One region of the Endobacterium panacihumi genome, then DNA from elsewhere that is predicted to be linked to it. Evidence: riboswitches for the same ligand, from Rfam matches in the RefSeq annotation. Region 1 holds a riboswitch; the other holds the start of a gene.

Region 1 (4,174 bases):
GGATTTGCAAAGGCCGCCAGCCGCCCGGCGCGCTCGGCGGAACCCGATGTCTGTACGATAATGACAGGCAGAACATCCTGTCCTGCCTGCTTTGCCTCATGCAGAAAGAAATCCGCATGCGCCTGGAGAAAACGGCTGGTGCCGAACTGTAAAATGATGCCCGTCATGGACGCTCCGCCCTGATCTGATAACTGTTTGAAACAAGGATCGGTCGAGGCGCAGCAGGCCGACAGAAATGCAATTCGCGTCGCATGCTCCCTCTCCCGTAACATGCATTAAAACTGTTCTTTTGGGATAAAAGACAATTGCCTTGCAGGCAATTTGTTTTTTATATAAAAAGAGCATTCATAAAAAACAGCTTCTGCCAAGTGTCATTTCAAGGCGCTCTCCCGGTCATGAAAACCAATGCTCTTTTCAAGCGCAGCTATAATCAGGCCCTCGACATGCTGGCCGATGCGCAGGCCGGTGCGCCGCTGCCTTCCGAGCCGGCCATGGCTGCGACACTCGGTATCAGCCGCACGACGGTGCGCGCCGTGTTGGCGGCGTTGTCCATGCGCGGCATCGTCGCGGTTGAAGGTCGCGCCAAGCAGCAATTGCGTCTGCCGAAGCGTAGTGACTATCTCGCCGATGCCGATATGGAACCGCTGGCCGATATGGTCGAGCGCAAGTTCATGGCATGGTTGGTCGGTCCCGATTGCAGCCCCGGACAAGTCATCAACGGTTTGGATCTTGCCCGCCAGTTCGGCGTGTCCACGTCAGCCATTCGTGACTGCCTCAATAAATTCAGCCATTTCGGTCTTCTGGAGCGCCAGAGCAACGGGCGCTGGCGCACGCTGGGCCTGACTGTGGATTTTGTCGGCGAGCTTTTTGATATGCGCGAGTTGATCGAGTTTCGGGCCGTCGATCGTTTTGTCGCTCTCCCGAAAGATGATCTGCTTTGGGGCGAATTGTCGCTGATCGAGGAAGAGCATCATGCAATCCTTGCCGATTTCAATAATCGCGGCCGCGATTTTTCCGACCTTGATCATCGGTTCCACAAGCTGGTGGATAGTGCCGTGCCGAACCGGTTTCTCGGCAATATCCAGGGCGTAATGTCGGTGATTTTTCACTATCATTACCAGTGGAACAAAAGAGATGAAGTGGCCCGCAATCATCGCGCGCTGCACGAGCATCTGGCCTATATCGACGGTTTGAAAAGCGGTGATCCCGCAAGGGCGCGCGAGGCATGCCGCCTGCACCTGCACACCGCGCGATCGACCATGCTGACGTCCATCGACCTTGCCTGATGCAAAACAGGCAGCATATTTTATCTTGACACGTAATGATATTACATAACATACACTATTGCCATTGACGGCGGGCACATCTGCCAGCTAACTCAGCGGCGACGGTTTCCAGCGCCGAAAGCAATGGAATTAAAAGGGAACACGGTGCGGATCCGATTTATCAGATCTCAATGCCGTGGCTGCCCCCGCAACTGTAAGCGGATCACCGTCCATCCTCGAGATGCCCGAAGGGTATCTGGCCACTGTGTCGTGATCGGCATGGGAAGGCAGGTGGACGGCATGTTCGTGAGCCAGGAGACCTGCCGTCAGGACAGAACTATCGTTACGGGCGGGGATGCCCGGAAGAGGATCACGTTATGACGCTTCCATGCGCTTGTGCGCACTCCATGGTCTTTATCCCTTTTTCGTCGATGTCGACTGTCCGCCGGCAAGCGTTCTGATACGCGCTGTCGCCCTCCATCGATCACACATTTCCAGGAGAGACCATGTTTCATTTTTCACGCCTGTCGGTCTGCGCAGGTTTGCTGGCTTCGGCCGTCGCGATCCTTCCATTTTCGACCCCGGTACAGGCTGCCGAAACCCAGTACCCTTTGACCATCAAGAATTGCGGTCTTGAACTGACCTTCAAACAGGCACCGTCGCGCACGGTGTCGGTTGGCCAGAGCGTCACCGAAGTGCTTTATCTGCTTGGCCTGTCGGACAGGGTGGTTGGCACGGCGCTCTGGGTCAGTCCGGTGCTGAAGGGGTTTGAGGAAACGAACGCCAAGGTCGAGCGCCTGGCCGACAACGATCCGAGTTTCGAAGCGGTGATCGGCAAGAAGCCGGATCTGGTGACGACCCAGTTCCAGTGGCAGATCGGTCCGGAAGGTGTGGTGGGCACGCCTGCCCAGTTCGCCGAACTCGGCGTGCCGGTCTATACCTCGCCGGCCGATTGCGTCGGCAAGGACAATTCCGGTGGTGGTGATGGCGTACGCACCGGCGTGTTTTCTATGGAGCTGATCTATCAGGAAATCCGTGATCTGGCGAAGATCTACAACGTTCAGGATCGTGGCGAAGAAGTTGTCGCCGATCTCAAGAAGCGCGAAGAAGCCGCGCGTACAAAGATCGCTTCGGCGGATGGCAAGCTCTCGGCCGTCTTCTGGTTCTCCAGTGCCGAACTCGATATCGATCCTTATGTCGCTGGTCGCCACGGCGCGCCGGGCTACATCATGTCGGCGCTCGGTATCAAGAATGTGATCGAGAGCGATGAGGAATGGCCGACCGTCGGCTGGGAAACCATCGCCAAGGCCAACCCGACGATGATCGTTGCCGGCAAGATGGATCGCCGCCGGTTCCCGGCCGATGATGTCGCCGTCAAGCACAAGTTCCTCAAGGAAGATCCCGTCGCCAGCCTGATGCCTGCCGTGAAAGAAGGCCATGTCTTCGAAATGGATGCGCAGGCTATGAACCCGACCATCCGCACCGTCGAGGGACTGGAAAAGCTGGCTGATGCCATCGCCGCCTCGGGCCTTGCCAAATAAGCTGATAGCGGTGGAACATATAACGTCAAAAATGAGTAGAACGGGCGTCGCACTTGCGGCGCTCGTCATCCTTGCCGTTGCGCTAGTCGCCGGGGCGGCGATTGGCGAAACCTCCATTCCATTTGATGTCGTGTTGAAAACGGTCGCCAACCGCGTTTTCGGCGCCGGCTACCCGCTGGAACCACTCGACGAGGGCATCGTCTGGGCCTATCGCCTCAGTCGCGCTGTCGTTGCTGCCTGTTGCGGCGCCTCGCTGGCAATCGCCGGTGCCGTGCTGCAGTCGCTGCTGCGCAATCCGCTGGCGGATCCCTACATTCTCGGCATTTCCGCCGGTGCCTCCACCGGTGCAGTTGCCGTAGCGCTTCTGGGTTTTGGCGCGGGAATGCTGACCATGCCAATGGGTGCGCTCGCGGGCGCGCTTGCCGCTTTCCTGCTCGTCAGCCTGCTGGCCATGCGCGCCGGCAGCGGCAGCAATGCTATCATCCTTGCCGGCGTTGCAGGCTCGCAGATGTTCAATGCGCTGACCTCCTTCGTCGTGACCAAGTCGGCGACGGCCGAGCAGGCGCGCGGCATCATGTTCTGGCTGCTCGGCAATCTGTCAGGTGTGCGCTGGCCGGATGTCGGTCTGGCGCTGCCGGTCACGATCATCGGTCTTCTCATTTGTCTCTGGCATGTCCGCGCACTCGACGCCTTCGCCTTCGGCAATCAGGCGGCCGCCTCGCTCGGCATCCGCGTGCGCCGCGTTCAGGTCGTCCTGATCTGTACAGCCGCCGCGATGACGGCCGCGATGGTCTCGCTGGTCGGCTCGATCGGCTTTATCGGCCTCGTCATCCCTCATGCGGCACGGCTCATCGTCGGTGTTCGACATGGGCGTCTGCTGCCGGTAACGGCATTGGTCGGGGCCGTTTTCATGATCGTCGCCGATATCCTTTCGCGCACCATCGTTTCCGGGCAGGTGCTGCCAATCGGTGTGATCACGGCTCTGTTCGGTGCCCCGGCATTTGCCTTCATTCTCGGGCAGAAGAGGACGCGACCATGAAGCTTTCTGCCCGAAATCTCAGCTGGTCCGCCGGCAGTCTGGAAATCGTGCGTGACGTTTCCTTCGACGTCGCGCCGGGTGAGTTTCTCGGCATTATCGGCCCCAACGGTTCCGGCAAAAGCACGTTGCTCTCGATGCTGGCCGGCATTCGCAAACCGCTTTCCGGACATGTGAGGCTGGGTGATGCGGCGATAAAATCCATCGGCAGCCGCCACATTGCTCAAAAGCTTGCGTTTGTGGAGCAACAGGCGGAAACCACCGAAAGAATTACGGCGCGTCAAGCCGTCGAACTGGGCCGAACGCCGTATCTTGGGCCGCTATCCGGATGG
Region 2 (4,174 bases), on a different contig from region 1:
CTGCTTTTCGGCATCATCATCGTGCCGGGCATGGACATGATTTTTGTTCTGGCCAACGCGCTGACGCGGGGCCGCGCCTCCGGGCTCGCCGCCACGGCGGGTATCATGCTGGGCGGGATCGTGCATTCGCTTTATGGCGCGCTGGGGGTCGGCCTTCTGGCGAGTTTCATGCCGGTCCTGTTCAAACCACTGCTGATCATCGGCGCGCTTTACATGGCGTGGATCGGCGTCACGTTGATGCGCAGCGCGATCATCGTTGATCATGTCGGTCCGGCAGACAGCCGTTCTCATTGGGAAGCATTTCGGCGCGGGGCGGTCACCTGCCTGATGAATCCAAAGGACTATCTTTTCATGCTGGCCATCTATCCGCAGTTTCTACGTCCCGATTTCGGTCCTCTGGCACCGCAGGCCGCCATCATGGCGGTGATGACGGCAGCAACCCAGTTGGCGATTTACGGCAGCCTTGCGGTCGCTGCCGGGCGTGCCCGCGCCGCGGTCGTCGGCAATGCCTCAGCAACCATCTGGATTGGCCGGGGCGCCGGCCTGCTGCTGGTTGTCGTGTCGGTGGTGACCCTTTGGGAAGGCGTGAAGGGCGGCGTATGAGCTAACTTGAGTGGTTTTGCCGTATTTATCTGGTGAACGCAGTGTCAACGGATAATCGCAGCATCTCTGGTAGCCTGACGGAAACGTGACTTCTTTCCGTCGTTTGGCCTTGTCATTCTCCCAGCGCAGATCTTTCGGCTGCGTGTGATGCGGGCCGATCAAACCGGGAGATTTTAATGTATATCAAGACTCTGGCCGCCACGGCCGTGGCACTCTGTCTTGGCTTCGGTTCGGCTTTTGCTGCCGAACCGCAGGTCGAACGTCAGGCCGGCATGAAGGCGATCGGTGGTGCCATGGGCGCACTTGCCGCTATCGCCAAGGAACAGAAGCCGTTCGACGCGGAAGCCGTGAAGACCGCACTGACGACGATCAGCACGTCGGCCAAGGCATTTCCCGACCAGTTCCCGGTCGGCAGCGAAACCGGCCATGATACCGAAGCCTCGCCAAAGATCTGGGAAAATCCGTCCGACTTCCGTGCCAAGTCGCTGAAGCTGGCCGCGGATGCCGATGCTGTTCTGGCGGCAGCACCGACCGATGTCGCCGGCGTCATGAATGCCATGCAGACGCTGGGCGCCGAATGCGGCCAGTGCCACCAGACCTACCGTCTGAAGCGTTGATTGCGATCGGCAGCCGGGTACTGACCCGGCTGCCGTGACGCCTTGCGGCAGGAGAATGACATGGCATCGACCTTCACGAAAATCGTGGCGGCAGTGGTTGTTATGGGGGCGGCAGGTCTCGGCGGTGCTTATTCGCTGACGGCACCCGATCCGCAGCCGGAGAGCCACTGGGCCAATCTCGGCAGTCCTGATCTGGCCAATGGCGAACAGCTGTTCTGGGCGGGCGGCTGTGCCGGGTGCCATGCTGCGCCGGGTGCTGAAGGCGATGCGCTGAAGATCATGTCGGGCGGTCGGGCTTTGCCGAGCGATTTCGGCACATTCCATATTCCTAACATTTCCTCCGACAGTCAGGCCGGGATCGGTGGCTGGACAATCGCACAATTCGGCAATGCGATGACGCGTGGTGTTGGCCCGAGTGGCGAGCATCTGTATCCGTCGTTTCCGTATGGGTCCTATGCGCGGCTTTCGCCAAAAGACGTCAATGACCTTTTCGCGTACCTGAAGTCCTTGCCGGCCAGTTCCAATGTGGCGCCGGGCCACGACCTGCCGTTTCCCTTCAATATCCGGCTTGCCGTCGGTGGCTGGAAGTTTCTCTATTTCGATGACGGTCCGCGGGTAGCGCTCGCAAATGCGTCCGAACAGGTCAAGCGCGGCCAGTATCTGGTCGAAGGTCCTGGTCATTGCGGCGAATGCCATACGCCGCGCAATGCGCTGGGCGGTTTCGAGTCCGGCGCCTGGCTGGCGGGTGGCCTCAATCCGGAAGGCGATGGCCGCGTGCCCGGCATTACCTCGACCTCGGAAGGGATCAGCGCCTGGAGCGAGGACGACATCGTCAACTACCTCGAAACCGGTTTCACACCCGATTTCGACAGTGTTGGCGGATCGATGGTGGAAGTGCAGAAAAACATTGCGCATCTGCCCAAGAGCGACCTTGAAGCCATCGCTGCCTACTTGAAAGCAGTGCCGGGGAAATAATCCCGTCCTCTGAAAATGCTTCCTCGGTGTGCAGCCGTGCCGGTGCAACCGCACCTTGACACCCGCAAATGCCGGGCGCACAACTTGCCTCGCAATGGTTCCTCCTGTTTTCTCAAGTGAATGCAGGGGGATGAAAAGGGAACGCGACAGGGAGATTTCCTCATTCGCGGCTGCCCCCGCAACTGTGAGCGGCGAGTCCGGACGATGACGGCCACTGGGAAACCGGGAAGGCCAGTTTCGTGACAACGACCTGCGAGCCAGGAGACCTGCCATTGCAAATGTGAGCAACGCATGTGCAACGAGGGGTTCCATCATGCAAAAACAGACCACTGATACCGCGGCCAAACCGGCCGTCTCTTCCAGAACATCCAACCTGGTGCAATCCGCCATGGCCGGTTGCCTCGGGCTTTTCGTGATCGGTTTCGTGGGTTTTTCCCATCTCGAAGTCGTTCACAATGCTGCGCATGACGTCCGTCATGCCAACGCTTTCCCCTGCCACTGAGGGGAGCCACCATATGTTCAGAGCTATTGTCTTCTCCGCCGTCCCGGTGGGGATCATAACAGGTATTGCCATCACGCTGATGCAGATGGTCGGCACCGAGCCGCTGATCCTCAAGGCCGAAACCTATGAGAATGCAGGGCCGGCCGTGCCGGAAAGCGCGGCGCCTGACGCACATACGCATGCGTCCGGCACGCCCGCCCACGATCATGCCGCAACCGCGGCGGAAGGTGACGGGCATGATGCCGCCGGTCACGATCACGGTGAGGGGTGGGCACCCGCCGACGGTTTCGAGCGCACCGCCTATACGCTCGGCGCCAATGTGCTGACCGCGATCGGCTATTCGCTTGTGCTGACGGCCTTGCTGTCCATGGCGAACGTCTCACAGGGCTGGCGCACCGGGCTGTTTTTCGGCGTGGCGGGTTTTGCCTCGGTGATGCTGGCGCCGATGGTGGGGCTGCCGCCGGAATTGCCAGGCAGCCCGGCTGCAGAACTTGCCGCCCGTCAGACATGGTGGATTGCCACGGCCATCGCGACGGCTGCCGGTATCGGCCTGCTGGTCTTGCGGCGTGAGCCATGGGCTGCGGTGCTGGCGGTCGTCCTCATCGCGGCACCGCATGTGGTGGGCGCGCCATTGCCGCCGACCGGCGTGGAGCCGTTGGCGCCGCTCGAACTGGAGCGTCGCTTCATCGTCGTGGCAACCGTCACAAGCTTTGTTTTCTGGGCACTTTTGGGTGCGCTGAGTGGCACATTCCTGAAGCGTCTCAGTCCTTCCGCGTGAAGTGATGGAAAGGAACACGGCAGTCTGGCGTGACGATCTCGATGCGCTGAGTTTTGCCGTTTTCTCCGATGACCGCGACCATGGCGCGGCCTGCTTCGTGCATCGCCGTGCCTTTCGCATTCTGATCGGTTCCGATCCTGTCGGGGCCGATTGTCTTGCATACCATGAAAGCAATGCTGCCGCGTTTCGGGCTGCAGCGTGGGCGAAGATTGAGCGGCAAGGGATTCCGAAAGGACGTAGTCTCAATCTCAATAGCCGCGATATTCGCCGGGCGCTTGGCGATCTGGTGCCAGATCGCGGAGCGGGTGGGGGTGGTCGTTGTCGAGTATTGACTGGAAAAGACTGAATCGGAAGACGAAGGTCGTCGTAGTAATTGCAACAGTCCGGCGATCCCAGCCAAGGAGAGATCGCCGGTTTCCGCAGTTCTTACGCCAGCGCCTGCGTATATCGCATGCCTGTTACCGGCCGCGGTTTGAAATCCATGTGCTCGTAAAATCGGTGGGCGGCGAAATTGCCGGTCGCGGCGCCGACCGAAAGATAATCGCAGCCGGCATTGCGGGCGAGGTCGCGGGCGCGGGTGACCAGATGGTGGCCGATGCCGTGGCCGCGATGGCCTTCGCGCACGAAGAGATGGTGCAGATCCATGCCGCGCTTGCCCTCCTGAGCGCGGTACAACGGCACCAGAATGGCGTAGCCGAT

Evidence for each region. Region 1 has a riboswitch for cobalamin ahead of ACRQ1B_RS18860 (ABC transporter substrate-binding protein). Riboswitches for the same ligand answer to the same signal wherever they lie in the genome.
Region 2: linked by a shared signal. The riboswitch ahead of ACRQ1B_RS11970 (CbtB domain-containing protein) and the one ahead of ACRQ1B_RS18860 (ABC transporter substrate-binding protein) in region 1 are both predicted to bind cobalamin.

Annotation. Positions count from the first base shown of each region.
Region 1 is NZ_JBOZRA010000004.1:148,869-153,042, reverse strand. Features, by position in the region: gene ACRQ1B_RS18870 (mannitol dehydrogenase family protein) at 1-167, opposite strand, end outside; gene ACRQ1B_RS18865 (GntR family transcriptional regulator) at 396-1,286, shown strand; cobalamin riboswitch at 1,372-1,607, shown strand; partial or broken gene ACRQ1B_RS18860 (ABC transporter substrate-binding protein) at 1,856-2,806, shown strand; gene ACRQ1B_RS18855 (FecCD family ABC transporter permease) at 2,838-3,845, shown strand; gene ACRQ1B_RS18850 (ABC transporter ATP-binding protein) at 3,842-4,174, shown strand, end outside.
Region 2 is NZ_JBOZRA010000002.1:9,722-13,895, reverse strand. Features, by position in the region: gene ACRQ1B_RS11985 (LysE family translocator) at 1-603, shown strand, start outside; gene ACRQ1B_RS11980 (c-type cytochrome) at 780-1,220, shown strand; gene ACRQ1B_RS11975 (c-type cytochrome) at 1,323-2,195, shown strand; cobalamin riboswitch at 2,274-2,483, shown strand; gene ACRQ1B_RS11970 (CbtB domain-containing protein) at 2,509-2,697, shown strand; gene ACRQ1B_RS11965 (CbtA family protein) at 2,711-3,475, shown strand; gene ACRQ1B_RS11960 (hypothetical protein) at 3,459-3,875, opposite strand; gene ACRQ1B_RS11955 (GNAT family N-acetyltransferase) at 3,902-4,174, opposite strand, start outside.